2 linked regions of the Chelatococcus sp. HY11 genome follow. The protein of the gene in region 2 interacts with the protein of the main gene of each other region in a pairwise test. Links are inferred from orthologs where the notes say so. Each region holds a gene or a part of one and is shown on either strand. Other genes may lie near its edges.

Region 1 (14,759 bases), 2.4 Mb from region 2 along the record:
TGGACGAACCGCCCCGTCAGCGTGTCGATACTGTTCACATAAGAATTCACGCGTTCAATGGCGGCCGCCTGGCTCGTCGGCACCACGTTGTTCGCGGCCCGCGGCGCGGTGGCTGCCGGAGCGATGGATGCCACGGGCGCGGCGGCTGGGGCTGCGGCCGGCGCCGGGGCGGCCGTGGTGACAGGCTGGACGGATTGACCCTCATTGCCGCCCAGCGCAGCCGGCCGGCGCGGGGGCAACGGCGGTCCGCCCGCAGCGGACTGGGTGGGGGCGGTGGGGGATATGGCTGGGGGGGATGCGGCTTGCGGCGGGGCCGTACTGCCGCCGGTCGGTGCCGGGAGCGGGGCGGCCCGTGCCGGAGCCGGGGCCTGCGCGGGTTCTTCAGCCGGCGTCTTTCTGAACATGCCGTCGAGAAAGCGCGTGAGGGGATCATTCTGCGCTTGCGCAACGGGCACGCCGCCACTGGCCGCGAAAGCGACCACAAGCGCCAATGTTGCACAACCAAAACGCTTCATCTCACCATCCGCGCTAACGGCGGAGCATCACATGCTCCGGCCATACTCCGACCTACCCATGGAGACCCTGACGAAGCGGCCTCCCTCCGTAGATCGTAAACCATACGCCAAATTCCAACAGTCTTCACGTAAAGCTGAGACGTTTCACATAAACCCACGTTATGGCGAAAGCGGGACCGGAAAGCTCCGCTGAAACAGGTGGTCCGTTCCCGAAATGGCTTCCCCTATCCGCCTTGCCTGTCACGCGCCGAAAATCCTGACGGCCAAGCCCCTCTCAATGAGGCGCCCTGCCTAACATGCCCATGAGGCCATGTGGCCTGTCGCGTGTGGACAGTTGCCGCAGTGAAGTCACCGGAAACTCTGTCGTCATTCCGGCAAGGCCGACGCGACCAACTGTTCACACCGCCTAGTCCTCGTCGTCGTCGCGGCCACCGCCTTCCATGAGGATTTCACGCTTGCCCGCGTGATTCGCCGGACCGACGATCCCTTCGTTCTCCATGCGCTCCATCAGGGAGGCAGCGCGGTTGTAGCCGATCTGCAGGCGACGCTGGATATAGGAGGTCGACGCCTTCTGGTCGCGCAGCACAACGGCGACGGCCTGGTCGTAGAGATCGCCGCCCGGCGCGCCAAAGGACGAACTGTCGAACACGGCGCCATCACCACCCCCATCGCTCCCGTCGTCGTCGCCGGCCGTGACGGCATCGAGATATTGCGGCCGTCCCTGGCGCTTGAGATGCGCGACGATCTTCTCGACCTCGTTGTCGGAAACGAAGGGACCGTGCACACGCATGATGCGGCCGCCGCCCGCCATATAGAGCATGTCGCCCTGCCCCAGAAGCTGCTCGGCGCCCTGTTCGCCAAGGATGGTGCGGCTGTCGATCTTGGACGTCACCTGGAAGGAGATGCGCGTCGGGAAATTCGCCTTGATGGTCCCGGTGATAACGTCGACGGACGGACGCTGGGTGGCGAGGACAACATGGATGCCGGCGGCGCGCGCCATCTGCGCAAGGCGCTGGATGGTGCCTTCGATTTCCTTTCCGGCGACCATCATCAGGTCGGCCATCTCATCGACGATGACGACGATATAGGGCAGCGTCTCGAGATCCATGAGCTCTTCCTCATAGACCGCCTCGCCCGTTTCCTTGTCGAAGCCCGTCTGCACCGTGCGGGTGATGACGTCGCCCTTGGCCTTCGCCTCGGCGACGCGGGCATTGAACCCGTCGATGTTGCGCACACCGACCTTCGACATCTTCTTATAGCGCTCCTCCATCTCCCGGACCGCCCATTTCAGGGCGACGACCGCCTTCTTCGGGTCGGTGACGACGGGTGTCAGGAGATGCGGTATACCCTCGTAGACCGAGAGCTCGAGCATCTTGGGGTCCACCATGATCAGCCGGCATTCCTCCGGCTTCAGCCGGTAAAGCAGCGAGAGGATCATGGTGTTGATGGCGACTGACTTGCCCGAGCCGGTGGTGCCGGCCACGAGCAGATGCGGCATGCGCGCGAGTTCGGCGATGACGGGCTCGCCGCCGATCGTCTTGCCGAGGCAGAGCGCGAGCTTCAGCTTGGTCTTCTCGAAATCCTCCGAGGCCAGCAGCTCGCGCAGGAAGACCGTCTCGCGCTTCGCGTTGGGCAGCTCGATACCGATGGCGTTGCGCCCTGGTATGACGGCCACGCGCGCGGAGACGGCACTCATCGAGCGCGCGATATCGTCCGCGAGGCTGATGACGCGGGACGACTTGGTGCCCGGCGCCGGTTCCAGCTCGTAGAGCGTGACGACCGGACCGGGACGCACATTGACGATATCGCCGCGCACACCGAAATCCGTGAGAACACCTTCGAGAAGCGCCGCATTCTGGTCGAGCGCCTCCGGGGATACCGGCATCAGCGTCTTCTTCGGCTCCGCCAGCAGGCCGAGCGGCGGCAGCTGGTAGTGCTCCGCGTCGAGGAAGGAGGGTTGTGCCTCCCGCGCCAGACGCCGGCCCGGCTTGGGCGCGGGCGCGCGTGGCGTCACCCGGCTCGGCGGCGGTTCCGGCGCGAAACTGTCGTCAGACCCGAAGGGAGCGTCAGCATAATCGTCATCGTCGTCATACTGCGGGTAGGGCGACGACACCGCACGCCGTGACGAGGCGGCCCCGGCCCTTTCCAGCATGGGTTCGCCACGTTGCCTCGGCGCGGCTTTTGGCGCGGCGAAACGGCGGGCGAGAGCCGCCTTCGTCGCCATCACGCCATGGGCGATGGCGCCGAGAGAAATGATGCCCCAGCCCGGCTCGCTGCTGCCGTCGGCATCGTCGTCGCTGTCAGCCGCCCCATCGTGATTGTCGTCATCGGCATTCTCGTGGTGGTCCTCGGTAAGGCCGATGCCACAGGCAGCCGTCAGCGCAAGAATGGCGACACCCGCATAGATCAGCGCGACAAGCGCCCGCTCGGGACCACCGCCGAAAGGAATGATGCCCCTGGCCGCGAAGACGAGCGCGTCACCAACCACGCCGCCGAGACCCGTCGGTAAAGGCCATCGCGCGGTTGACGGAAGAGCGCTGGCGACCGCGGCCGCGGCGGCCCCCCCGAGAAGCCATAGGCCGATCTTCAAAGGCAGACGCGGCAGTGCCCTGCGGGTCATCAGGCCAAGCCCCCAGGCCGCGACCGGCAGCAGGAAGGCGATTGCGCCGAGTCCAAAGACCTGCATCGCGAGATCGGCGGTGATCGCCCCGGGCAGTTTCAGCAGATTGACGGCGGGCTGGCTCGTGGCGTGCGTCAGGCTCGGGTCGTCAACCGACCACGTGGCAAGCGCGAGTGCGGTTGCGCCCGCAACACCCAGCAAGGCGAGACCGACCAGCTCCACGGCGCGGCGTGCGAAGAAGCGGCGCAGCGCATCGGAGAGACCGTCGGTGGGAGACGAAGGCCGGCGTAGTGTTCGCATATCGCAGAGGGACCCGGAAAAGTCACGCTAACAGACCTTAGCGTAAGACCCGGCGGTTAAGGCGCGATTAACCTTCCCAGCAAAGTCGCATTGCGTCGCTTATTGGTATGGCCCCGTGCCGCGTATCGCTTGATGGCCCAATCTTGCAACACGATGGCCCTAGCCTGAAACCCTCGGCCGCGCGCAAAAAAACCCCGGCCTCACGGCCGGGGTTGAAGTCTCAGGAGAAGATGAAAGAAGCGGTCTCAGTAGTTGTAGGCACGTTCGCCGTGGTCCGCGAGATCGAGCCCTTCGCGCTCGCCCTCGACGGAAATCCGCAGGCCGACGATCAGATCGACCACCTTATAAAGAATGGCCGAGCCGATGCCGCTCCACAGCAGGGCGACGACAACCGCGACGAACTGCGTCCAGAGCTGGCCGCCCATGGAGTAATCCGCGACGCCGACACCACCGAGAGCCGGAGCGACCAGGATGCCGGTGAGCAGCGAGCCGACGATGCCGCCAATGCAGTGGATGCCGAAGACATCGAGTGAGTCGTCATAGCCGAGCGCGTTCTTCACGGTGGTCGACGCGTAGAAGCAGATGACGCCGGCGATGAGGCCCAGGATGATCGAGCCCATAGGGCCGATGAGGCCGGCTGCCGGCGTGACCGCAACAAGGCCGGCGACGGCGCCCGAAACCGTGCCGAGCAGCGACGGGTGACCCTTCGTGCCCCATTCGGTGAACTGCCAGGCCATACCAGCCGCGGCGGTCGCGACGAAGGTGTTGAGCATGGCAAGCGCCGCGCCACCGTTGGCCTCGAGGTTCGAGCCGGCGTTGAAGCCGAACCAGCCCACCCACAGAAGGGAGGCGCCGATCATGGTCATGGTCATGGAGTGCGGAGGCATCGGCTCCTTGCCGTAGCCCGTGCGCTTGCCAATCATCAAGGCGCCGACAAGACCTGCCATACCCGCGTTGATGTGGACGACCGTGCCGCCGGCGAAGTCGAGCGCGCCCATCTTGAACAGGAGGCCCTCGCTGAACCACACCATATGCGCCATGGGGAAGTAGACGAAGGTGACCCACAGGACGGTGAACAGCAGGAGCGCGGAAAACTTGATGCGCTCCGCAAAGGACCCGACGATCAGCGCCGGCGTGATGCAGGCGAAGGTCATCTGGAAGCAGATGAATACGAACTCGGGGATCACGACACCCTTGGTGAAGGTGTCCGTCGTCGAATCACCCGTTATGCCGGCAAGGAAGGCCTTGGAAAAATTGCCGATGAACGCGCTCGTGCCCGTGAAGGCGAGGCTGTAGCCGTAGATGACCCATACAAGGACGACCACGCAGACGATGGAAAACACCTGCGTCAGCACGGACAGCATGTTCTTGGTGCGAACGAGGCCACCGTAGAACAGGGCAAGCCCCGGGATGGTCATTGCGAGCACGAGGATCGCGGAAACCAGCATCCAGGCCGTGTCACCTTTATTGGGAACCGGAGCAGCCGCAGGCGCCGCTTCTGCGGCAGCCTGGGCAAATGCCGGTCCGACACCCGCAATGGTGCCAGCGGCAAGTGCAAGGGCGAGTGCCGCAAGACCCGCCTTATGCTCGCGCTTTAACGTCATGAAACAAACTCCTCGAATGTAGCAGGCAGGCGGGTTGTCAAAGAGCGTCGGCGTCGGTTTCACCCGTGCGGATGCGAACGGCCTTCTCGATCGACGAGACGAAAATCTTGCCATCGCCGATCTGGCCGGTGCGTGCGGCTCCAACGATCGCGTCGACCACCTTGTCCGCAATATCGGCAGCGACGGCGACCTCGATCTTCAGCTTGGGAAGAAAGCTCACCGCGTATTCGGCACCACGGTAGATCTCGGTATGTCCCTTCTGTCGCCCGTATCCCTTGACCTCGGTGACGGTGAGCCCGTTCACGCCAATGGCTGTCAGGGCGTCGCGGACCTCCTCGAGCTTGAAGGGCTTGATGATGGCCACCACGAATTTCATGTCTCGGCTCCCTCGCGGATGGTGCTGGACGCTTTGTGAGGCGCCCCTGACCAGCTAATCCGTCCAAGGGAAATCAATCTTCGTGCCAGATAGGCCGAAGATGGCGCAAAGCGCACTTTTTCAGGGCAAATGCAGACACGCGCCCGCGGTCTCCCCACGGACGCATGCCAATGATGCGCAATGAACAGTCAGTTTGATTAAAAAATATGCAATCAGACCGCGAGGTCAGGCCGTAGGCGTATCAGACCTTCCTGCGCCACTGAGGCAATCAGGGCGCCATCGCGCGTATAGATCAGGCCCCGGGAAAAGCCCCGCGCGCCTCCGGAAAAGGGCGTATCCTGCGAATAGAGCAGCCATTCGTCGGCACGGAACGGCCCGTGGAACCAGAGAGCATGGTCGAGGCTCGCCCCCTGGATATCCGGCTCGAAAACCGTGCGGCCGTGGGGAACGAGGCTGGTATCGAGCAGCGTCATGTCCGAGGCATAGGCCAGCACGCAGCGATGAATCGCCGCATCATCCGGCAGGCGCTTCGTGGTGCGGATCCACACGTTGAATTGGGGCGCCATCGGTGTGCCCGTCTGCTGATAGCGTTGGTATTCAACAGGCCTGAGTTCGATCGGCCTCTCGCGCTCGTAGTAAGTCCGCATGGGATGGGGCATAGCCGGAAGGAAATTGGCGCGCAGATCATCCTCGGTAGGCAGATCCTCCGGCATCGGCACGTCTGGCATGGGCAAGTGATAGGTCAGGCCGGTCTCCGGAGTGTGAAAGGAGGCCGACATGGAGAAGATCGCTTCGCCATGCTGGATGGCAACGACACGGCGCGTCGCGAAGGAACGCCCATCGCGGATGCGATCGACCTCATAGATGATCGGGACCTTTGGGTCGCCGGGCCGCATGAAATAACCGTGCAGCGAGTGAATATCACGCCCGGGATCCACGGTCCGTGTCACCGCGACGAGTGCCTGGCCAATGACCTGTCCACCAAACACCCGCTGCCAACCGACCTTGGGGCTGCGCCCGCGGAACAGGTTACGCTCGAGCGGCTCAAGGTCGAGAATATCGAGCACTTCATCTACGGGATCGGCCATCGGTCACTCATTTCTGCCGCATGCGATGCGTGACTGCGGAAGGCAATGTCCACCTACCGCATGCCTCTTGCATCCCATGTGCGCCTGACAGGTGGGGGCGTCAAGCGCCTGCGGTGAATGTCCTTCCGGGACGCGGCCCGATACCATGGTTCGATTTGTCCCTAATAGTGCTTCTGTAATGGGCCTTTGATCGTCAAGTCCCTCTGAACGATATCTCGTCGCCAGGATCATGCTTCTGTCCGTGGTCAGCACGAAGGCTGCCACACCATGCCATCAGATCCTCAAGCCGGCAGGTCAATCTAGGAAGCGTGATTTGCCGAGGCAATCACAGCACTACACACGACCTTGCCAAGCCTGCGTCCCGGCGACGGGACCCCAACAGAGCCGGCCTAACCTGACCGACCCAATCTCATTTCTACTCTCAAGCGGCCACGTGCACGGCGCTCCACCGGAAGTCGGTCGCGTCGATCCACATGCGATGGAGCACGACACCCAGCTTGCGGGCGAGCGCCACCTTCGCGCGCTTCATTCCGCGCCGCCGCGCAACTTTCAGCCCCCACTGTTTGAGGCCGGAGAAGCGCGTCGCCCGCGTCAGCATGATATGTGCTGCTTCGAACAAGGCGGTGCGTACCATGGCGTCGCCAATTTTCGTGACACCGCCATCCCGGTCGGTTTCCCCGGACTGATATTTCTTCGGCGTCAGACCGAAGTATGCGCCGACGGTGCTGGATTTCCCGAAGCGTGTCGGGTCGTCCACTGCCGAGCGGTATGTCAGCGAAACCAGCGCACCGACGCCGGGCACCGACATCAGTCGGTGGCAGATCGCGTCGGCCCGAGCGATCCGGAGCATCTCCCGATGAAGCTTTGTAAACTCGCTCCATAGCGTCGCTCGCGCCGCCAACATTCCGCCGATCACCGTCGAGAGTGTGGCGTGTCCCGCGATCAGGTTCTGGATACGCGCCTCGAACCGCCCCCGGCTGACCTCACCGACCTTCAATCCATAGCCCCGCAAGATGCCGCGGATGCTGAGCTCGACATCGAGCAGCTTGCCCTGGAGGAGCTTACGCCCGACGAGCAACGCTCGTGTGTCCTGGGCCGCTGACGACTTCGCATGGACCGGCCGATACCATCCCATCCGCAGCAGTTGCGCGATGCCCCGCGCATCCTTCCGGTCAGTCTTCACCGTCATCGCTGAAAGCGCCGCCTTCACGTGCCGCGTTTCCAGCAAAACCACGTCACGGCCGGCAGCCAAGAGCGCTGCATGCAGCCACTGCGATAGCGGGCCGGCTTCGAGACCGATCCGGGAAACAGGCAATCCGAGCAATTCGAAATACCCAACCAAGGCCTCCGGCTCGCTGACGAGCTTCACCTCGCGAACCACTTTTCCAGTCGTATCGACGACGCACACGTTGCTCTCTTTCAGAGAGACATCGATTCCTGCATAATGCTCCACGGCTGTTCCTCTCATGATGCTTGAGGCCGATCGCTCGAACCTCGTTTCAACAACATCATTCTGAGGGACAGCCACACAGCATGGCTACTCTTGAGACACCGGCCCATTACGGCATCTAGAGGCTGTGGGGAGTTCGCATCTGCCATCCCGCTGTTGATCTCGGGCAATGGTCTTGGCGAAGGCGCGCGGTAGAATGGTATCCGTTGGTGGAACAGGGCATGGCAAACGACACGCAACAGGCAGCCCCGCTGCCAAGGACCGATGTCACGATCGCCGGCGGAGGCATCGTTGGCCTTTGCTTGGCCGTGGCGTTGCGACAAGGCGCCGGCCTGTCGGTTCTGGTTTGTGATCCTCTTCCCCCCGGCAAGGATGTCGGGCGGGCTTCCGCTCTCGCGGCCGGCGCGCAGCGCATGCTGGCCGAACTCGGCGTGTGGGACGCGATCGCACCCGCCGCTCAGCCCGTGTCCAAGATGGTGGTAACCGACAGCCGGCTTGCCGATCCCGTGCGGCAGACCTTCATCACCTTCGACGGAGAGATCGCCCCGGATGAGCCCTTCGCCTATATCATCGAGAATGCCGTTGTCAGCGAAGCGCTTCGTGCGGCCGCGGAGAAGGCGGGCGTTGTCACGGCTCTAACCTCGGTGAAGGCTTTCACGGAACGGGGCGCCAGCCTTGATATCACTCTGGCCGACGGAGACAAACTGCGGACAGCGCTGCTTGTCGCAGCCGATGGGGCGCGTTCGGCGTTGCGCGCTTACGCCGGCATCGCCTGGAGCGGCCGCGATTATGACCAATCCGGCATCGTTGCGACGATAGGGCATGAACGACCCCATGACGGCTGCGCCGTCCAGCATTTCCTGCCTTCCGGCCCCTTCGCGCGACTTCCGCTGACAGGAAACCGCTCCTCGATCGTCTGGACGGAACGACGGGAGGATGCAAATGCGATTCTCGCGCTCGATCCGGATGATCTCGTCGACGAACTGGAACGCCGCTTCGGCCTCGACCTGGGGCGGATAACCCTGGAGACGGAACCACGCGCCTTCCCGCTCGGCGTCGGCATGGCGCGTCGCTTCATCGGCGACCGCTTCGCCCTGGTCGGCGACGCCGCGCATCTCGTGCATCCCCTGGCTGGCCTTGGCCTCAACCTCGGCCTGCGCGACGCCGCCGTCCTTGCCGAGGCCATCGTTGACCAGACCCGCCTTGGGCTTCCACCCGGCGAGGCGACGGTGCTGGAAAGCTACCAGCGCGCGCGGCGGTTCGACACCTTGACGCTTGGCGTCGCGACCGACGGCCTCAACCGGCTGTTCTCGAACGACCGGCTGCCGCTTCGCCTCATGCGGGACCTCGGCCTTGGCCTGGTGGACCGTATGCCCGGGCTGAAGAGCTTCTTCATCCGCGAGGCGGCCGGTGTCGTCGGCGCCGTGCCGCGTCTCATGCGCGGCGAGCCACTCTGATCGCGAAGCCTCAGACCCAAGACATCAGAGTCAAGACACCGGAGTCACGTCTGTAATAGACAGCATGGCTCTACGGCGCGTGCCGGCGGATGAAGGAGACGACGGCCTCGACGAGCCCGTTAGCGAGAGGCCGATCCGGGTCGCGGTAAGCCGCCAAGTTGTCGGCTAAGAGGTTGTCGGCTAACGGGTTGTCCGCGGGCTCCGCCGCCACGTCCTTCAGCACGTGATTCATGTCGGGCAAGGTCAGCGCCTCACCGCCGGGGCGGGCGTCGGCCGGCGGAACCTGGATATCCCGTCCGCCGGCGACCACCAGGAAGGGTGCCTGCTGCTGGCGCGCCAGGGCGTCCGGATCCACGGCAATCAGGGACCGGAGAAACGGCTGAACGCTCGGCCGGAACAACGGAGCGAGCGCCGCCGGCACGTCATCGACAGGATCCCCACGCTGAAGACGCGCGAGTATCGCGGCCGCCTCGGCGCGCAACGGCTCCGGCGCCTGCGCGAGTTGCTTCTGGATAAGCTCCGCGACGGGCCTGCCGGGCGTTGTCAGCAGCACGAGACCCGCGACCGCCTCGCGACGGGCAAGCGCGAGCGCGATGAGACCGCCTTCGCTGTGTCCAATGAGGAAGACCGCCGAGACGCCCGCCTGCGCGCGACACCAGTGGAGCCATCGCCCGGCATCGGCAACCGCGGCATCGAAGGTGAGCTCCCGCTCCGCTTCCACGGTGGCGGGCAGACGCTTGTCATAGCGGAGGCTAGCTATCCCGTCGGCCAGAAGGGCATCCGCGACAAGCGCGTAGGGACGGGCGCCGACACCGTAGGGATTGTTGCCGTCGCGGTTCGTCGGCCCCGATCCCGGCACGATCACCGCGCAGGCAAAGGCGGCTTTTCCCGCCGGCGCGGAATAGACCCCGGCCATACCATCGACGTTCACGATGGTTTCGGCCTGGACGGGAGAGACCGCGATCAGCAGCAGCAGCCCTGCGACGCGGCCAGCCGACCGGCGAGCGGGCGGCAAGGCGGCTTCACTCGATGGATCGCGCCTCTTCCGGCAGCATGATCGGGATACCATCCCGAATGGGATAGGCGAGCTTGGCAGGCCGGCTGATGAGCTCCTGACGTGCGGCGTCATATTCCAGGCCGGCCTTGGTCAGGGGGCAGACAAGGATCTCCAGGAGCTTGGGATCCACGGCCGTGCCTTCGGCCAGAGAAGGCTCTTCGCTAGGGGGCGTGGCGGGGGGAGAGGATTCGTCCGTCATGAAAGCTCACTGCAATGTCGAATCAGGATTTTCGGAGTCGCGAACTAATTCAATCTCTGTGATCGCGATCAGCATTTCCGCCCGGCTCTTGAGATCAGGTGCTTCGAGGAGCGCCTGTTTCTCACGGGTGCCGAACGGGCTCATCATGGAGAGGGCATTCACCAGCGCCTCGTTGGGCGCTTCGTTGATGCCCTTCCAGTCCACCTTCAGATCGTTGGCCTCGGCGAATTCCTTCAGGGTACGGATAACCCCGGCGCGATCGGTCTCGGCTTCCCCGGCGCGCGGCTCGAAATCCACCTTGAAAGGCTCGTAATCGACGCGTGCCTGGCGATAGGGGGTCGCGACGGTCAGTTCCTCGACAACGCGAAAACGGGAAACGCCCGTGAGGGAAATCAGATAGCGCCCATCGCCTGTCTCGGCGAACTGCGTGATGCGGCCCGTGCAGCCCACGGAGTAGAGCCGAGGTATGGCCGCGTCCTCGTCGTCATCCGGCTGGATCATCCCGATGACGCGATGGCTGGCGATCGCCTCGTCGACCATCGCGACATAGCGAGGCTCGAAGATATTCAGGGGCAGTTGCCCGCGCGGCAGCAGCAGCGCCCCGGCCAGGGGAAACAGCGGAACGACGGCGGGGCAGTCCTGTGGACCACGATAGGTCTGGTGCGTCGACATCTCGATCAAGCCTTAAATACGCAATGTCGATGCCGATCGCGGGCCCCACGGCCGGTGCGGTTGGTGGGGCTGATTGGCATCAAGCGAACAGGAGCGACGACAGCCGCCGCCGGCCGGCCAGCGTAGCCTCGTCAGTCGGCCCCCAGGCCTCGAAGAACTGCAGAAGCTGCTTGCGCGCGCCGTCATCATTCCAGTTGCGATCGCGACGAACGATGTCGAGCAGATGATCGGCAGCTTCCTCACGCCTGCCCTTCGCATTCAGGGCTACGGCGAGGTCGAAACGCGCCTGATGATCGAGCGGATTAGCCGCCAGCCGCTGCTCGAACTCTGCGAGATCACCCAGCGAAGCAGCCTGCTCCGCCAGTTCAAGGGCGGCGCGCGCGGCCGCTATCGCGGGATCGTTGGCCTTGTCAGCGGGCACCATGTCGAGGAAGCGGCGCGCGCCTTCAAGGTCATCGAGTTCCACGTGAAGCTTGGCGAGCGCCGCGATGGCGCGGGCATTGTCGGGCTCCTGCGCCAGCGCCTCGGCATAGAGACCGGCCGCGCCAGCCGCATCTCCGGCCGCGGCAAGCTGGTCCGCGCTGTCCAGGAGCTCAGCGATAGGCCCGGGCCCGATCGGCCCGACGAGCCGCTCGATGAACGCCTTGACCTGGCTTTCCGGCAAGGCGCCCACAAAACCGTCGGCCGGCTGGCCACGACTGAAGGCAACGACAGCCGGGATGGACTGGATGCCGAGCTGGCCGGGGATCTGCGGATGCTCGTCGATATTGAGCTTGACCAGCTTCACCTTGCCCTGCGCGGCGTTCACGGCCTTTTCGATGACAGGCCCGAGCTGCTTGCACGGCCCGCACCAAGGGGCCCAGAAATCCACTAGGACAGGCTGACGCATGGACTCCGCGATCACATCCTGCCGGAAATCCGAGGTTGTTGTATCCTTTACCAGGGAATCGGCCTGGCCGGACGTATCTGCGAGCATGAATTCCTCATCTCTCCTGGGCGCATCCCACGGGCAAAGCCCCGGACGCCGTCCTTAACCTTACGGGCGATAGCATGTCGCCGGCGAACACATGCGGCTCCCGCTCATGATCCGCCGACTCATCGAACAAGTCACTGCATAAGTCCACCTGATATCGCAAGCCAAACCCGATCTCGGCCGGTCCATGTCCGGCGCCTGCCGCGCCTCTCAGATAGGAAGTCGCGCCTTGTCCGCAAAGGGCACAGTCGCGAAGAGGCTTGGAGGTGCTTGGAAGTCCTTCCGCGCGCCGCAAGGGTTTGCGGACGTCTGCCACCTGGTTCGGCTCCTCATAGGGCAAGCCGGCCCTGCCTCAGGCGTGTCGGACAAGGCGTGAGCGCCGGACCGCTGAGGGGTCGCGGGGCAACCTTCATGTATCCGGCGATCTACCGGAAGGTGCGGTGGTGGTGGTCGAGCCCTGGGAAACATTCGCGTTTTCCCAACGAACGGCCGGGATTGCCAGCTCCATCGCACCGTGTTGCGGCACAAAAAATACCTGCCAGTCTTGACCGATTCTAAATTGTAATTATTCTAATGAAAGTTGAATTGCCGGCCTCCCCGCCGCATTGGAGTGATTGACGATGGATCGGACCACCTCCTGCACGAGCTGCATCTTCTTTGACACCCACGCCGGCAACGGCGGTAGCCCGGCTGCTGACGCGGGTCTCTGCCGCTTCAATCCCCCGGTTTCCCAGCCCGGCCCCGACGCCCATGGCCTCTGGCCCGTGGTGACGAATGACGATTGGTGCGGGCATTTCACCGCGCAGCGCCAGGCCACCCGCGCGGCCTGATCTCCGGTTTCGTCGCAACAAAAAGCCCGCCAACGGTCTCGTTGGCGGGCTTTCTTGCTTGAGCTACCGAAGATTGTACACAATCGGTATTGAAAGGGAGAGGGTAGCTCCCCTTATCTCAGGCGGAGGCGCCGGGAGTGGGCTGGCTCGTTGCAAGGTTGCAACCGCCTCCTGATCGATCATCGCTGATCCTGAACTTCGGCCAAGCCTCGCGGACAATACCCGTCCCGATCGATCGATCGTAAACGTGACATAAGCGGTCCCACGTTGGTTTCTGTCCTGCAACTCACGAGCATATCGCTGGTGGCGCTTCAGATGCGCGTTGAGAAGATTCTTCCAGGTCGCTGGCGCCCGCGAAGGCGCTTGCGTCACACCTTGTGACGGGGCGGCAGCGGTCTGCGCGCGCGGGGCCTCGCTGGCCGGCGGAGCGGAGTTTCGGTCCGCACGCCGGTCCCTGCGCTCGACCTCACGGCGACGCTCGACCCGACGGGGCTTGGGCGGCTCCTTCTTCTCGACCTTCTTCACCTCCTTCTTGACCTCTTTCGGCGGGGGCGGAGGTGGCGGGGGTGGCGTCAGGATGGCGGCGGCGTTGGGGACATCGGGCAATTCCGGAACGCTGATGTCCGGCGCCTCCACGACGGGGCGCGGCGGCTCCGGTTCCGGCGGGGGTGGCTCCGGCTCGGGCTCCGGTGGAGGCGGTTCAGGCTCGGGCGGCACGGGCTCAGGCAGAGGCGGGGGTGGTGGCGGCTCCGGGTCCGGCGTCTCGACAGGTGGCTCGATCGGCTTTTCCGGTTCGGGCTCGGCCTCTGCCATCTGCGGCCCGACTTCCGTTTCCGGTGGCGCTTCAGGAGACACGGGAAGGGGTGCCAGCTCGATCAGCACGGCCGCGCCGGTCGGATCGGACGGCTCCGCGTCCCGCGGCCAGTTCATCACGCCCCAGGCACCCGCCGCATGCGCGCTGGCCACCAGCAGCGCGGCCAGCCCCCAGCGGGCGACCTGACGAGTTGCCCCCTCCTCCCAGCGGAAGCTCCCCAAAGGCGATAGCGAACTCACTGTGCCGCCCCGGAAGCCGCCGCTGATGGTGGAGCGGCCGGCGCGGCGGGAGATGTCCCTTGAGCTGGAGCGCCTTCGAGGCCCACCAGCCCGATCTTGAGGTAGCCCGCTGATCGAAGGAGGTTCATCACCTCCATCACGTCGCCATAGGGCACGACCTTGTCAGCCCGCACGAAGACGCGCTCCTCGCGATTGTTGTTGGTCTGCACATCAAGCGCCATCTGGAGCATTCCACGGTCCATCGGCGTGTCACCGAGGGCCAGCGTCAAATCCTCCTTGACTGTCAGGAACAGCGGTTTCTCCGGGCGGGGCTGCGGCTGCGCGTTGGATGAGGGCAGATCCACCGCCACATCCACGGTCGAAAGTGGCGCGGCGACCATGAAGATGATGAGCAGAACCAGCATCACGTCGATGAAGGGCGTGACATTGATCTCGTGGTTGTCGGCGAGTTCCTCGTCGCCATGATCCAGACGGACACCCATGGCGGCTTATTCGGCAGCGGCGAAAAGACTGGGCTTGCGGCGTCCGTTCGCCGCCGCGCGGCGATCGAGATCCCGCGAGAGAT
Region 2 (15,007 bases):
TGGCTGAACTCGAGGAGAAGATCGAGAAGACCAAGTTCACGAAGGAAGCCCGCGAGAAGGCGCTGGGCGAGCTCAAGAAGCTTCGCCAGATGTCGCCGATGTCCGCCGAGGCGACCGTCGTGCGCAACTACCTCGACTGGATGCTGGGTATCCCGTGGGGCAAGCGGTCCAAGATCAAGAAGGACCTCAATCTGGCCCAGGGCGTCCTGGATTCCGACCACCACGGCCTTGAGAAGGTCAAGGAGCGCATCCTGGAGTATCTGGCGGTCCAGCAGCGGGCCAACAAACTCACGGGGCCGATCTTGTGCCTCGTCGGCCCTCCTGGCGTCGGCAAGACGTCGCTCGGCAAGTCGCTCGCCAAGGCGACGGGTCGCGAATTCGTCCGCATGTCCCTCGGTGGCGTGCGCGATGAGGCCGAGATTCGCGGACATCGCCGGACCTATATCGGCTCCATGCCTGGCAAGATCATTCAGTCCATGCGCAAGGCAAAGACGTCCAACCCGCTGATCCTGCTCGACGAGATCGACAAGATGGGCATGGACTTCCGTGGCGATCCGTCAGCTGCCCTGCTCGAGGTTCTGGATCCGGAGCAAAACTCTACGTTCAACGATCACTATCTGGAGGTGGACTACGACCTCTCGAACGTGATGTTCGTGACCACGGCCAACACGCTGAACATTCCGCCGGCCCTGCTCGATCGTATGGAGGTGATTCGCATCGCCGGCTATACGGAAGAGGAGAAGGTGGAGATCGCCCGCAAGCACCTCATCCCGGAGGCCGTGCGCAAGCATGGCCTGGCCGAGAAGGAGTGGTCGATTGATGAGGGTGGGTTGCTTACGCTCATTCGCCGCTATACGCGCGAAGCCGGCGTCCGCAACCTTGAGCGCGAGATCGCGAACCTTATCCGCAAGGCTGTGAAGGAGATCATTCTCACCAAGCGCAAGAGCGTCGAGGTGACCGCGGAGAATGTGTCGGACTATCTCGGCGTGACCAAGTATCGGTATGGCGAGGCGGAAACGGAAGATCAGGTCGGTGTCGTCACCGGGCTGGCCTGGACCGAAGTCGGCGGTGAGTTGCTCACCATCGAAGGCATCATGATGCCCGGCAAGGGCAAGATGACGGTGACGGGCAACCTGCGTGAGGTGATGAAGGAATCGATCTCTGCGGCGGCATCCTATGTCCGTTCGCGGGCCCTCGATTTCGGCATCGAGCCGCCGCTCTTCGAGCGCCGCGACATCCACGTGCACGTGCCGGAAGGGGCGACGCCGAAGGATGGTCCGTCTGCCGGTATCGCCATGGCGACGGCTATTGTCTCGACGCTCACAGGCATTCCTGTGCGCCGTGACGTGGCGATGACGGGCGAGGTCACCCTACGTGGCCGGGTCCTGCCTATCGGCGGTCTCAAGGAGAAGCTGCTCGCGGCACTGCGTGGCGGTGTCACCAAGGTGCTCATTCCCGAGGAGAACGCCAAAGATCTGGCGGACCTCCCCGAGAGCGTGCGCAGCGGCCTGGAGATCGTTCCCGTCTCCCGCATGGAGCAGGTCCTCAAGGAGGCTCTGGTGCGGCAGCCGGAGCCGATCACGTGGGATGAGCCGACGGAAGACAAGGCCCGCAAGGCTGCTTCCGACGGTGAGTCGAACGCCCTCGTGGCCCACTGAAGTGCTGCAAACAAGTAACGGATGCTGTTGAAAAGTGCCCCCTGGCCACCCGGTCAGGGGGCTTTTTTTGCTTTTGCGCGTCAGACACGTTGATTTCCTTGGAATTCTAGGCCATCGGGGAGACACGCGCGCTGCTTTTCGGCATGAACGCGTGTCTCGCGCAGCGCGCAGGACAAACGAAGCGCCTGCCTAGGGCAGGCCAGGAGGTTTGAGATGAACAAAGGTGATCTTGTTTCGGCCGTGGCCGAGAAGGCCAACCTTACGAAAGTTCAGGCCACGGAGGCTCTGGACGCTGCCATCGACGCCATCACCGCCGCTCTCAAGGCCGGCGATGAGGTGAAGCTGGTCGGCTTCGGCACCTTCGCTGTCGCTGATCGCGCGGCAGGCACCGCTCGCAACCCACGCACCGGTGAGACCATCAAGGTTCCGGCGTCGAAGACGCCCAAGTTCAAGGCCGGCGCTGGCCTCAAGGAAGCCGTCAACGGCAAGTGAGATTTGTCGCGGCCAAGAATGGCCGGACAAGCTCGCGGGGGAGGGGGACGGCCATGTTTGAGGCTAGTCCCGGCCGGGAATCGTCTCGGCGCCCTTCCTGCGTCCGTAGGCCGACAATCAGCCATCCACCTCGCTGATCCACCTGCTTCCGGGCGGGCTCTGGAGGTGTGGTGTGACTTTTAAGGGGCTGGGGGCCTGTGTGCTCCCTTTGGGACATCGACGGACGAGCCGTGCGGTCGGGCAGCTCAAAAAGACTTGCCTCGCCGGATGGCTCTCCGTTAAATCACTTCAGTTTCGTCCCATTGAGGTACGAGACTGAACCTTCTCCGTGATATCCGACACCTGTCCACGGATTGAGGGCGGTTAGCTCAGTTGGTAGAGCATCTCGCTTACACCGAGAATGTCAGCGGTTCGAGCCCGTTACCGCCCACCATCATCTTTGCCCTTTTCGGGTCAGATCCCAGCGTGCGCTGAGTCCGCGCTGCTTCCGCTTGCGGTGCAAGCTCCCTTGGTGCTTCGGGATTCCATGCGCATTTGGGGCAGGACGCCCTCAATCACTGCCTTGTGAGCACCCGAACTACGCCTTCATTCAAGACGGTGAAATTTGGCAGCTTGGCCGTTCCTGGCGGCAGCGCCGCCGTCGCCCTCGATGAGGACGGCGGATATAAGGCGTTTGCGCCCATCTTGCAGCCCTGCGCCCCGTATAATGAATTTTCAATGGAATGACGTGCTATATGAGGTCAGCGGTTCTACGCGCATACCGGCCTGTTCGCTTGCGTATAGCATCTCCCAAACTTGACAGCCCGCCCTGCCTTCATTCAACATTTGGGCATAGTTCGCTCGATTATGTGGCTGCATCCGGAACACAGATGCTGCAAATGCGTTATCCCTATAGATATTGGAGTATCTTGGCTCTCCGCTGAGATACGGCGAGAGGAGACGCTTACATGCATCACGGCATCAGGTCGACCTCTGACACCGATTATGCTCTCGCAGCGCTGAGAGTGGATCTCCGTGAGATCATGTCTGAGTTTCGCCCGCCCGTGGATAAGATAATCAATATTTTACATCGCTTAGAGCCTTTCGCCGCGACTGCAGAGCGTATCCGGTCTCGCAATGATCTCCTTTCTTTTTTCCAGGAGAAAAGCGATGAGGTCGATTTCGCTCCCGCGCTAGATTGCCGGTTCCCTTTCTTCTGGGGCCGCTTTTCGCGAGCTTGGCTTGAGGACGACGGCGCCACAGTGTCGCCGGATCCCACGGTTGTCAGTCTTTTCAGCGATCCACGAATCGGCCGCAGCAGACAGTCGCATCCTTAAAGATGCCTTGTCAGAGGGGCAGGGCACCTCCTCGCAATATGCTGTCGCCCTCATGGGACAATCGTTGCCAGCAAAAAAGGCCCTCGAAGCGGATGAGGCTTTGAAGGCCTTTAATTTTGGAATTTGCGATCGGCGGCGGTGTTGCCTTCATGCACTCGACTGACATAAAAAGGCCGCCGCTCCAGAATGAGCGGCGGCCACGTCTGTTATGGACAATTATGGGCACGGACAGTTATGGGCGATTATATTCCCCAATATGGGTTCACGCCGTAGTAGTCGTGAAGGCGACGTTCGTAGGAACGATCTCCCCAATCCGGGGTGTCGCGCGCCTCATAATGTGGTGCGCCTTCAAGCTGTTCGCGGCTTAAATTCACCACGTAGCCGCCCTTGGCGGTATCATACGTCAATGTTGACCATGGTAGCGGATGGTATTGCTCACCAATGCCAAGAAAACCACCAAAGGACATAACAGCGTAGGCCACCTTGCCGCTCACCTTGTCGATCATCACACTTGATATCTCGCCAAGATGTTCTCCCGAACCATTATATACCTCGGTTCCCGAGACTTTATCGGAGCCGATCAGGTTCGTTGTTTCAGCTGTGTGATCCACTTTCGTCTCCCATATGTTTTGCTGTTATTATACAAACGTCGTTCGGCCGCGCTGGTTCCACAGCCTGCGGGAGGTGTTCGACGGTTGAGATGACACAGGCATGGGAGAGAACAAAGCCGAAGCCCTTGAGTTCCATAATGCGCCTTATGCGAAATTGGGGCTTGAGCTTTGCGCAACGCATTGACCGACGATCATGTCTTGAAACGTCTGCCTTCCCGTGATCCAACTCCCACAGTCTGGCCTGATTGTGAGCCATGGCTTGGAGAGCCAATGTCCGGTGTCACATGGCTTGCCTAGCCCGCAGAACTGTTGTGGAGATCGGATGAAGGCCTCTCGGGATATCGACCAGCTCCTTGCGATCATGGCCGCGCTGCGAACGCCCGGCAGCGGATGCCCGTGGGATCTTGATCAGAACTTTGCGACGATTGCGCCTTACACGATTGAAGAGGCTTATGAGGTAGCCGATGCCATCGAGCGCGGCGATATGGACGATCTCCAGGAAGAGTTGGGCGATGTCCTCCTGCAGGTCGTGTTTCACGCGCGCATGGCCGAGGAGGCTGGCGAGTTTGCGTTCGGGGACGTGGTCGAGGCCATCACCGGCAAGCTTATCAGGCGGCATCCGCATGTCTTCGGTTCGGCACGAGATTTATCACCGGATGAGGTCAAGACGCTTTGGGATCGCATCAAGGCTGAGGAAAAGATCGAGCGCCGCCGCCGGCGTGAGGAACGCGGACTAGCCGACGAAGGTCGGGCGGGGCTCCTGGATGGCATAGCGAGGACACTCCCTGCCCTTACCCGCGCCGATAAGCTCCAGCGTAAAGCCGCCGGTGTGGGGTTCGATTGGTTGGAAGCGCGCGAGGTGGTGGCGAAGCTCCGCGAGGAACTAGACGAGATCGACGCAGCCTTAGGCATGGCCGACCCATCAGCGGTGGTCGAGGAAATCGGCGATTTGATATTCGCGGCCGTCAATTTGGCGCGCCATGCCGGCGGAGATGCCGAAGTCGCGCTTGCTCTGACAAATGCCAAGTTCGAGCGTCGATTCGCTTACATTGAACGGCAGCTCGCTTCCACGGGGCGGACCACCAAGGAAGCTAGCCTCGACGAGATGGAAGATCTCTGGCAGGAGGCCAAGCGCGACGAGAAATCTGCGAGCTCCGACTAAGAGGGCCTTACCGGATCCGCTTTGCTCCCGGACAACGCCTCAGCAAACGGGGCTCTTTTGCCTCCGCGATGCGGACAGCCAACAGGACACGGCCATCTTCGTCCGAACGCCGGTCCAGAATTTCAGCCTCCTCATAGAGCCAGTTCAGAACATCTCCGGCCTCTGGCTCCAAGACGACATGATAGATCGCGCGGCCATGCGCCAGCCTGGCTTCGATGGCGGACAACAGGGTATCCATCCCCTCCCCGCTGACGGCCGAGACCAGGACCGGCCGAAGTTCGGTCGGCCTGCGTGACGCGAGATTGTCCAGCTTGGCGCGTTCATCCGGCGCGAGGAGATCGGCCTTATTCCACACTTCGATCAGCCGTTGACCATTGCTTGGGTCAATGCCGAGTTCGCGAAGGATGGTCTCCACATCGCTCGCCTGGGCCTCGGTGTCGCCATGGGACACATCCCGGACATGCAGCAGCACGTCCGCCTCGATCACGTCTTCCAGCGTAGCCCGGAAGGCCGCGACCAGCATGGTCGGAAGATCGGAAATGAAGCCGACCGTATCCGAAAGGATGGCTTTCGAGCCGTGGGGCAGCTCAATCGCGCGGGCTGTCGGGTCGAGGGTCGCGAAAAGCAGGTCCTCGGCCATGACCTTGGCCGCAGACAAGCGATTGAACAGGGTCGACTTGCCGGCATTGGTGTAACCGACCAGAGCGATGATGGGATAAGGCACGCGGCGCCGGCTCTCTCGGTGCAGAGCGCGCGTCCGCTTGACATGTTCGAGGTCACGCTCGATGCGGCTCATCCGCTCCTGGATGAGCCGGCGATCCGTCTCAATCTGCGTCTCTCCAGGGCCTCCGAGAAAGCCGAATCCGCCGCGCTGCCGTTCAAGATGGGTCCATGAGCGGACAAGGCGGCTCTTCTGGTAGGTGAGATGAGCGAGTTCCACCTGGAGCGAGCCCTCGCGCGTGCGTGCCCGCTTGCCGAAGATGTCGAGGATGAGCCCCGTCCGGTCGATGACCTTGGCGCCAAGCGCCCGCTCGAGATTGCGCTGCTGCACCGGGGAGAGAGCGCAATCCATGATGACGAGATCGATCTCATCGGCTTTTACGGTGCCGGCCAGCTCCTCCACCTTGCCCGAGCCGAGATAGGTCGCGGGGCGGACATTGGCGAGGCTTAGCTGGATCGCACGGACGATCGTCACATCGATCGCCCGCGCCAGACCTACGGCTTCATCGAGCCGCGCAGCCGCATCCCGCGCCGTGTTCTCGCCACTGCGCTCGGATGTGCTGCGTGTCAGGTAGGGCCCGATCACGAGAACGCGGGTATTCTTGCCTTCTTGATCAACAGGGGAAGGCGGCGACGGTTGAAACGCGTCCTTACGCTTATCGGGTTGAGTCATTCAGACCTTTTCTGACCCCATATCGTCTGTCGGCTCGAACAGCTGGATCGGATGTCCAGGCATGATCGTCGATATAGCGTGCTTATAGACCAGCTGCGAGTGCCCATCGCGGCGCAGCAATACACAAAAGTTGTCGAACCAAGTCACAACACCCTGAAGCTTGACGCCGTTGACCAGGAAAATCGTCAGCGGGACCTTATTCTTGCGAAGGTGGTTGAGAAAAGTGTCCTGCAGGTTTTGCGCGCGTTCGCCCGCCATCTTGTTAAACCTTCTTCTTGCGCCGTGCTCGTCGGTCCTTGTTCGCTTACACGGCTTCTGTTGTTGCCTTTGCCTTTGCTGCCGGAAGGCTGCGCTGGCGCGGGACGCTCATAGACCGAGAATCGCATTACAAAGGGAGAAACGCTTCAAACGCAAGTATCTCTTGCCGCGCCGATGCGATTCTGGCTGTCGCGCCAGCATCGGTCCGGGCTTGTGCACGGGTGCGCGGCGCGGACGTGAGCTCTCAGGAGCCGATGCCGAGCGACTTCAACTTCCTGTGTAGGGCAGAGCGCTCCATACCGATAAATTCCGCAGTCCGCGAGATATTGCCCGAGAAGCGGTTGATCTGCGCCACGAGATATTCACGCTCAAAGATCTCGCGCGCGTCCCGCAACGACAAACTCATCAGCTTCTCTCCACCGCTGCCAGCAGGCGTGGTCGGCACAAGCGTCCCGATTTCGGCGGGCAAGAGATCGGCGGAAATCGCCGCATCGGGATCGCCGCCGGTCAATATCATCAACCGTTCCACATTGTTACGCAGTTGGCGCACATTGCCCGGCCAATCGTGCGATTGAAGCACCGCCATGGCGTCGTCGGCGATGACACGCTTGGCGAGTCCGGTGGCAACCGAAATCTGCTCCATGAAGAAGCTGATAAGTTCGGGTACGTCCTCCCGCCTCTCGGCCACAGACGGAATCCGGATCGGCACGACACCCAGCCGGTGGAAGAGATCCTCCCGGAAATGGCCCTCGGCTATTTCCTGGGTGAGATCGCGGCTCGTGGATGAGATGATGCGCACGTCGACGTGAACGCGCGTGGTGCCCCCTACCCGCTGGAAGTTCTGGTCCACCAGCACGCGCAGGATGCGGTTCTGCGTTTCCCGGGGCATGTCACCGACTTCGTCGATGTAAAGCGTACCGCCGTGGGCCTCCTCCAGCGCGCCGATGCGCCGGCCACGACCGTCGGTCGCCTCGACACCAAAAAGTTCGCTCTCCATCGTGTCGGGCGTGATCGCCGCCGCATTGATGACGATGAACGGGCCATTGGCTCGTTGCGAGTTCATATGCAGCGTGCGAGCCGCGAGCTCCTTGCCGGAGCCGGACGGGCCGCTGATCAGCACGCGTGCATTGGTCGGACCGACGCGCTCAATGGTCTGCCGCAGCTGGTTGATGATCGGGGATCGGCCTACCATTCGGCTGGTCTGCCCGGATCGCGTCCTGAGTTCGCGCACCTCCCGCTTCAGGCGAGAGGCCTCCAGCGCGCGCTCAGCCACCAGAACCAGGCGATCAGCCTTGAACGGCTTCTCAATGAAATCATACGCGCCGCGCTTGATGGCCGAGACCGCGGTTTCGATATTGCCATGCCCGGAGATCATGACGACCGGCACTTCCGGATTCTGCTCCTTGATGACGTCCAGCACCTGGAGACCGTCGAGACGGCTGCCTTGCAGCCAGATATCGAGGAAGACCAGCTGCGGCCGGCGGGATTCTATCGCGGCCAAGGCTTCATCCGAACCACCAGCCGTCCGCGTCCTATGGCCCTCGTCATCGAGTATGCCGCCTACGAGTTCACGAATATCCGCTTCGTCGTCGACGATGAGGATGTCGGCGCTCATCCAATTGCCCTTTGTTTGATGTCGTCCTTGCTGTCCGTTGACGCAACGCCACCACTGCCAGACCCGGAAATACCGGACTTGGGGAACCACATGCGGACACGCGCGCCCGGCCCCCCGGCGCTAACGCCGGGATGGTCGAGCAACTCGATGCCGCCGCCGTGGTCCTCGAGAATTTTGCCCACGATGGCGAGGCCGAGGCCCGTGCCGCCCTCGCGGGTCGTCATGTAAGGCTCAAGCAATCGCTGCCTGTGCTCCTTTGGAAAACCCTTGCCGTTGTCACTGACATCGATCGTGATGATGCCGTCCTGTTCGCGCACATTGATGTCGATCTGCCCGACGCCGCGCGTATTGCCATCGACCGCCATCACCGCCTCGGTCGCGTTCTTCACGATGTTGGTGACGGCCTGGGAAATCAGCCGGCGGTCGAAATAGGCGGTGATCCCCTCCTCCGGCAGTTTTTCGTTGAAGGTGATATCGGGCGTACCCACGCGCATCAGGAAGACGACCTGGCGCACCGTATCGACAACATCGTCCATCGCGTGGTTCGGCTTCGGCATCCGCGCGAAGGAGGAGAACTCATCGACCATGCGCTTGATGTCGTCGACCTGGCGGACGATCGTGGCGACGCATTGGTCGAAGATCGCGCGATCCTCGACGATAACCTTGCCGTATTTGCGACGGATGCGCTCGGCCGACAGCTGGATCGGCGTGAGCGGGTTCTTGATCTCATGGGCGATGCGCCGGGCAACGTCGGCCCAGGCTGATGTCCGCTGGGCGGAGACGAGGTCCGTTATGTCGTCGAGCGTGACGACAAAGCCCTTGTCCTGTCCCACCGCCTGTTCGCTGGTCACGCGTACGTTGAGCATGCGCTCGCGACCGTCACGATTCAGGGCCATCTGCCCCTGGATCAACTGTCTCTGCCGGCCAGCGAGCACCTCGTCGAGGAGGGGGGCCACTTCGGGCAGGGCCTCGACGATGGGCTTTCCGATGACCGAGCTGCCATCCGCCTGCAGGATCGCTTCCGCCGACGGGTTGACGATCGTGATCATGCCCGCCGCATCCGTGCCGATGACGCCGGCGGATACACCGGCGAGCACCGCTTCGTTGAAGCGCCGTCGCTTGTCGATCACATCGCTCGCCGCGACCAGACCATCGTGCTGCTGCCTGAGTTCGCTCGTCATCTTGTTGAACGTCGCGCCAAGATGCGCGAGATCGCCCTCCGCGCGCCGGATCGGCACCTGCACGTAGAAATTGCCGCTTGCGACCTGGTCCGTCGCGTGTATCAGCCGGCGGACGGGCATGACGAGCCGGTTGGCGAAGCTCAAGCCGAACCACACCGCCGACAAAAGCACGATGAGCGCGACCAGCGCGAACATCGATGCGAAGGCGATCTGGATGCCGAGCTTCTTTTCCTCGAGAGCTTGATAATAGGCGACACCTGTCTGCGCGGCGGCCGGGAACTCGACGGCACGCGGATCGACAGTTCGCGCTACATAAAGAAGTGTGGGCTCCGGCCAATCCAGCTTGATGAGCGAACGGAACAGGTTGCCAGACTGCGGAATGAGGCAGACCGGATCGGTGGTATTGGCGTCCTTGATATCCTCGTCCGACGGCGGCGAAAGATTTTCGAGCGACTTCTGCTCGATGCGCTCCAGCACCTTGCCGTCCTCGCTGACGAGCATGGCCGAGGGGAACCCGAGGAAGACCGAGCGCGACAACATGAAGTCGTGGAAAAGCTTGCGGTCTGCGTTGAACAGCACCTTGGCGCGATTGAGGTCGGCGGCCATCAATTCCGTTTCGCGCACCATGTTGCGGCATTGGCTATCACGATAAGCATGCGCGATCTCGACCGTATTGGTGATGAGCCCCTTGAGTGAACTGGTGAACCAGGGGTCGAGACCGCGTTCAAGCGTGATCGAAGCCACGATCGCGACAAGAATGGCCGGAAGCGCGGCCACCAGGCTGAACAGCGAGACGATGCGGACATGAAGGCCTGCCGCCGCCGCCCCCTCCCGCCTCGCCCTGAACAGGCTGTATGTCTCCCACAGGATGACCGAGACGAGGAGCAGGACGAGGATGCCGTTGATGAACAGCGCCCAGACGACAACGATATGCGTCGGCAGGATCGGCGTCATGCCGGCGAGCACGACGAAGGTCACAAGCGCCGAGATCAACGCCAGCGTGACCGCGACCGTTCCTAATATGCCGGATACGCGGGATTTGCGTTCCTTGGGAAGATCCGCCGATAAGCTCACGAAATAATGGCCCGCCGTTTCGCTATGATCGAATCGGTTGAATAGCACCGGACAATGATGCGGAGCTACAACACTGTTGTCGAATTGCGACATTCCCAAGGCAGCGCTGGGTCGGCGCCACAGGCAAAAGGGAGCCGATTGACAATCGGATTGCGCCTATGAGTTTGATATTTTCTTATTAAATCCAGTACGTTGTAGACATTTGTTACATAAATCTATCAGATGCGAGATTGCGCTGGTCAAAGGGCTCGTCGTGCAATTGTGGCGAGGCCATGTGCAGATAAATCACATGGCTTCGATGCAACAGGGGCAGCTTAACCTGCTGTCTGGCGAACGCGACGATCATGATGCGCGGCCCCCTGCCCCATCGGCGGTGGTTCTGATCGCCGCGTCGGCTGCTTTGAAGCTGCCTTTAGCGTGCCGGGGTACGCACCACCGATAGATCGAGATCCCGGATCTTCTTGCGCAGGGTATTACGATTGAGCCCCAGGAGTTCGGCGGCTCTGATCTGGTTTCCGCGCGTCGCCGCCAATGCCATGCCGATCAACGGCCCCTCGATCTCGCGCAGGATGCGGTGGTAGAGACCGGGGGGCGGCAGCGCATCCTTGAATCCGCCAAAATAGCGATTGAGGTGCCGTTCGACTGACGTGGCGAGTTGCTCGTCCTCCCGGGCCTCGCTCCCTTCCGGCGAACTGCTGGTGGAGGGCTCTAGTTCGGCGTCGATAATCGGGCCGGTGATGGTGTCCTGAGGGTAGAGCGCGGCCAGCCGCCGGACAAGATTTTCGAGCTCGCGCACATTGCCGGGCCAGCGATAGCGCTTCAGGCGGTCCATCGCATCGAGGTCGATCTGCTTGTGAGGCAAACCCTCGCGCGCCACCAGCGTGAAGAAATGGCGGATGAGATCCGGCACATCTTCCGCCCTCTCGCGGAGCGGGGGAAGGCGCAGCGGCACCACATTGAGCCGAAAGAACAGGTCCTCGCGGAAAATGCCCTGCTGGATGGAAATCCGCAGGTCCTTGTTGGTGGCCGCGATGATGCGAACATTGGTCTTGATCGGCGTGCGGCCGCCGACGGTCGTATATTCACCCTGCTGCAGGACGCGCAGAAGACGCGTCTGCGCTTCCATCGGCATATCGCCGATCTCGTCGAGGAACAGCGTGCCGCCCTCGGCCTGCTCGAAGCGGCCGGCGCTGCGCTGGGTCGCGCCGGTGAAGGCGCCCTTCTCATGGCCGAACAGCTCGGACTCGATGAGGTCGCGCGGGATGGCCGCCATATTGATGGCGACGAAAGGGCCTGTGCGGCGCTTGCCATAGTCATGCAGCGCGCGGGCAACGAGCTCCTTGCCGGTGCCGGATTCGCCGGTGATCATGACCGTAAGATCCGTCGGCATCAACCGCGCCAGCGCCCGGTAGATCTCCTGCATGGCCGGGGAACGGCCGACCAGCGGAATATCCTCGCCATCGGCATCGCCGAGGCTCTTCGCCTGCCCGCGCGGCCGCGACAGTGCGCGCGCGACGATGGAGACCAGTTCCTTCAGGTCGAAGGGTTTCGGCAAATATTCATAGGCACCCCGCTCGGACGCTCGGATCGCCGTCATGAAGGTATTCTGCGCACTCATGACGATGACGGGAAGGTCCGGACGCAGCTTCTTTATCCGCGGCAGCACGTCGAAGGCGTTCTCGTCCGGCATCACCACGTCGGTGATCACCAGATCGCCTTCGCCCTGGCTTACCCAGCGCCAGAGCGTCGCTGCATGTCCTGTGGACCTGACGTCATAGCCCGCCCGCGCCAATGCCTGGTTCAGCACCGTGCGGATGGCGGTATCGTCATCGGCGACAAGAATGCTGCCTCTCGCCATATTACTCATTCCTCCGAGCCACGCCCATCGCGGGCCAGATACATGGGCATCAACACCCGAAACGTCGTACGGTGCACACCAGCGTCGCATTCCACGACGCCGCCATGGTCACCGATGATCTTCGCAACCAAAGCAAGACCAAGGCCACTGCCGGAAGCCTTCGTGGTCACAAACGGGTCGAACAGGTTTGGCACGAGGTCCGGCGGGACGCCGGGCCCGTTGTCGCGAACGCAGATCTCGAGCGGCAGGCTGACGCGTTCGCCGGAGCCCGGCAATTGCAGCCGCATACCCGGCCGGAACGCTGTCGAGAGAATGATTTCACCGTCGAGCGCATCGCGCCCGATGGCTTCCGCCGCATTCTTGATGAGATTGAGGAATACCTGCACAAGCTGGTCGCGGTTGCCGAGCAGCGGCGGCAGCGAGGGGTCGTAGTCCTCAACGAAGCGGATATGCCGCGCAAAGCCCGACTGGGCCAGACGCTTCACGTGGTCGAATACGCCGTGAATGTTCACGGCCCCCCTCTCCACGGGCCGCTCATCCCCGAAAAGCTCCATTCTCTCGACGATTTTGACGATCCGATCGGTCTCGTCGCAGATCAGCTGCGTCAACAGACGATCCTCGTCGGAGGCCGCGCCTTCCAGCAATTGTGCCGCTCCGCGGATGCCGGACAGGGGGTTTTTGATCTCGTGGGCGAGCATCGCGCCCAGCGCCGTGATGGACCGAGCTGCACCCCGATGGGTCAGTTGTCTGTCCATTTTTTCGGCAATTGTTCGTTCTTGCAGCATCAAGGCGACTGATCGCGCCTCGTCTCCGAGCGGGACGGCGAAAATATCAACAATCCGCTCATGTCCTGTGCGCGGCGTTCCAATCTCGATGCGGTATTCGCTGACGCTCGCGTTGCGGCGTCGCGCCTCTTCCGCCAGCGCCAGAACCGGCGAGCCGAAAGGCAGCACATCCACGAGTCTCTGCCGCTTAAGGACGGGAAGGCTTGCCTCGAAGAACGCCTCGGCGGCGCTATTGGCATGGAGGATGGTGTCGCCCTGCCCGACCACCAGGATCGGGACGGGGAGCGCGTTGAGGATGAGCCCCGGATCGAAGCCGGGCTGACTGTTTGCGGAAGCGTTTGGCATCGTGATCCTTGGCATCGTGATCTTGCGCACGCCGATCCGGTAGGGCTTGAAGTCGCGTTCGAATTTGTCTTCCAACGTGTCCCCGGGGAGACCCGTCGATCGTCAGGCCGCTTCTCGCTGGACGGGGTTCTCGGAGGGGCTTTCATAAAGCCCCTGAATCAGTGCCAGCACGCGCTCGGGCTGCTCGCTGGTCACCAGCTCCGCGCGGCACCGACTGGCCGCCCCGCTACCGTGCCGTTCCGCGTCCGCGCAATAGGCCGCGAGATGCTTGCGGGCGTGGCGCAGTCCGACCTTCTTCCCATAGAGCGTGAGAAGTGTCGTATAATGCTCTGTGATCGCTTCAATTTTTTCGGATGGCGATGGTGGCCGGAGGGCAGCGCCGGAGCGCAGTTCGGAGGCCACCTGCCCAACCAGCCAGGGCTGCCCGACCGCGGCGCGGCCGATCATCACCGCATCTGCGCCGGATTGAACGAGGGCCGCGCGGGCATCCGACGTATCAGCCATGTCGCCGTTGACGACGAGAGGAAGCGAGGTCGCCTCGCGCACGCGCCGCACGGCCGACCAGTTGGCTGTGCCCTTGTAGAATTGTTGCCGCGTGCGGCCATGGACGGTGATGAGAACGGCGCCAGCTGTCTCTGCCCGACGGGCGAGTTCATCAGCGTTTTGGCTCGCATCGTCCCAGCCGAGACGCATCTTTACGGATACCGGTATATTCACCGCGGCCACCACGGCCTCGATCAGCGATGTGGCATGGTCGAGATCACGCATCAGCGCCGATCCCGCCCATCCGCCAATCACACGCTTGGCGGGACAGCCCATATTGATGTCGATCATCGCCGCGCCTGAAGCCTCGGCCACGCGCGCTGCCTCGCCCATCCAATGGGCATCGCAGCCGGCGAGCTGTATCACATGGGGCGTGATCCCGGCGCCTTCCGCGCGCAGGACAGCTTCCTGTGACCCATCAACGAGTTCCTGGCTCGAGACCATCTCCGAGACGACCAGAGACGCGCCGAAGCGATGAGCGATCCGCCGGAATGCGACGTCCGTGATGCCTGACATGGGCGCGAGCACTGCGCCCAGGGCGAGATCCGGGCGCCAGGGGGAGACGTCGGCGTTAGTGCCCATTTCCGCATCACTCATGGCCATGCTTATAAATTAAACAAAACTCTTTGTCCCGCCCTTATTGCAGGTCATGAAGAGATCGTGTTCGGCTGGTTCGGATCCCCCTGGATTGGCCTTGGGGGCCATGATCCGTCACA

Evidence for each region.
Region 1: the proteins of KIO74_RS05075 (region 2) and KIO74_RS15640 interact in binary tests that used the Escherichia coli proteins (3 or more experiments, as listed by UniProt). The link is inferred for Chelatococcus sp. HY11 from one-to-one orthologs.

What each region holds. Positions count from the first base shown.
Region 1 is NZ_JAHBRX010000001.1:3,420,344-3,435,102, reverse strand. Bases 3,747-6,429 are described here. They hold KIO74_RS15640 (P-II family nitrogen regulator), read right to left. Parts: upstream 5,416-6,429; coding sequence 5,077-5,415; downstream 3,747-5,076. Other genes in these bases: tesB (acyl-CoA thioesterase II), read right to left, coding at 5,628-6,429; KIO74_RS15645 (ammonium transporter), read right to left, coding at 3,747-5,039. Outside these bases: KIO74_RS15655 (outer-membrane lipoprotein carrier protein LolA), read right to left, coding at 1-515; KIO74_RS15650 (FtsK/SpoIIIE family DNA translocase), read right to left, coding at 922-3,435; more of KIO74_RS15645, read right to left, coding at 3,681-3,746; more of tesB, read right to left, coding at 6,430-6,503; KIO74_RS15630 (IS110 family RNA-guided transposase), read right to left, coding at 6,925-7,956; KIO74_RS15625 (ubiquinone biosynthesis hydroxylase), read left to right, coding at 8,175-9,410; KIO74_RS15620 (alpha/beta hydrolase), read right to left, coding at 9,481-10,425; KIO74_RS15615 (Trm112 family protein), read right to left, coding at 10,433-10,666; KIO74_RS15610 (LON peptidase substrate-binding domain-containing protein), read right to left, coding at 10,673-11,338; trxA (thioredoxin), read right to left, coding at 11,418-12,314; KIO74_RS15600 (hypothetical protein), read left to right, coding at 12,932-13,141; KIO74_RS15595 (energy transducer TonB family protein), read right to left, coding at 13,205-14,194; TonB system transport protein ExbD, read right to left, coding at 14,191-14,676; tonB-system energizer ExbB, read right to left, coding at 14,683-14,759. UniProt on the Escherichia coli protein: Involved in the regulation of nitrogen metabolism. Regulates the activity of its targets by protein-protein interaction in response to the nitrogen status of the cell.
Region 2 is NZ_JAHBRX010000001.1:1,056,306-1,071,312, forward strand. What follows is about bases 11,687-14,617. They hold KIO74_RS05075 (two-component system sensor histidine kinase NtrB), read right to left. Parts: upstream 13,749-14,617; coding sequence 12,624-13,748; downstream 11,687-12,623. Other genes in these bases: ntrC (nitrogen regulation protein NR(I)), read right to left, coding at 11,687-12,618; dusB (tRNA dihydrouridine synthase DusB), read right to left, coding at 13,851-14,617. In the rest of the region: lon (endopeptidase La), read left to right, coding at 1-1,658; KIO74_RS05025 (HU family DNA-binding protein), read left to right, coding at 1,872-2,150; KIO74_RS05035 (hypothetical protein), read left to right, coding at 3,098-3,466; KIO74_RS05040 (PRC-barrel domain-containing protein), read right to left, coding at 3,709-4,077; mazG (nucleoside triphosphate pyrophosphohydrolase), read left to right, coding at 4,400-5,239; GTPase HflX, read right to left, coding at 5,247-6,632; RNA chaperone Hfq, read right to left, coding at 6,633-6,890; nitrogen assimilation response regulator NtrX, read right to left, coding at 7,135-8,505; KIO74_RS05065 (sensor histidine kinase NtrY-like), read right to left, coding at 8,502-10,760; more of ntrC, read right to left, coding at 11,173-11,686; more of dusB, read right to left, coding at 14,618-14,888.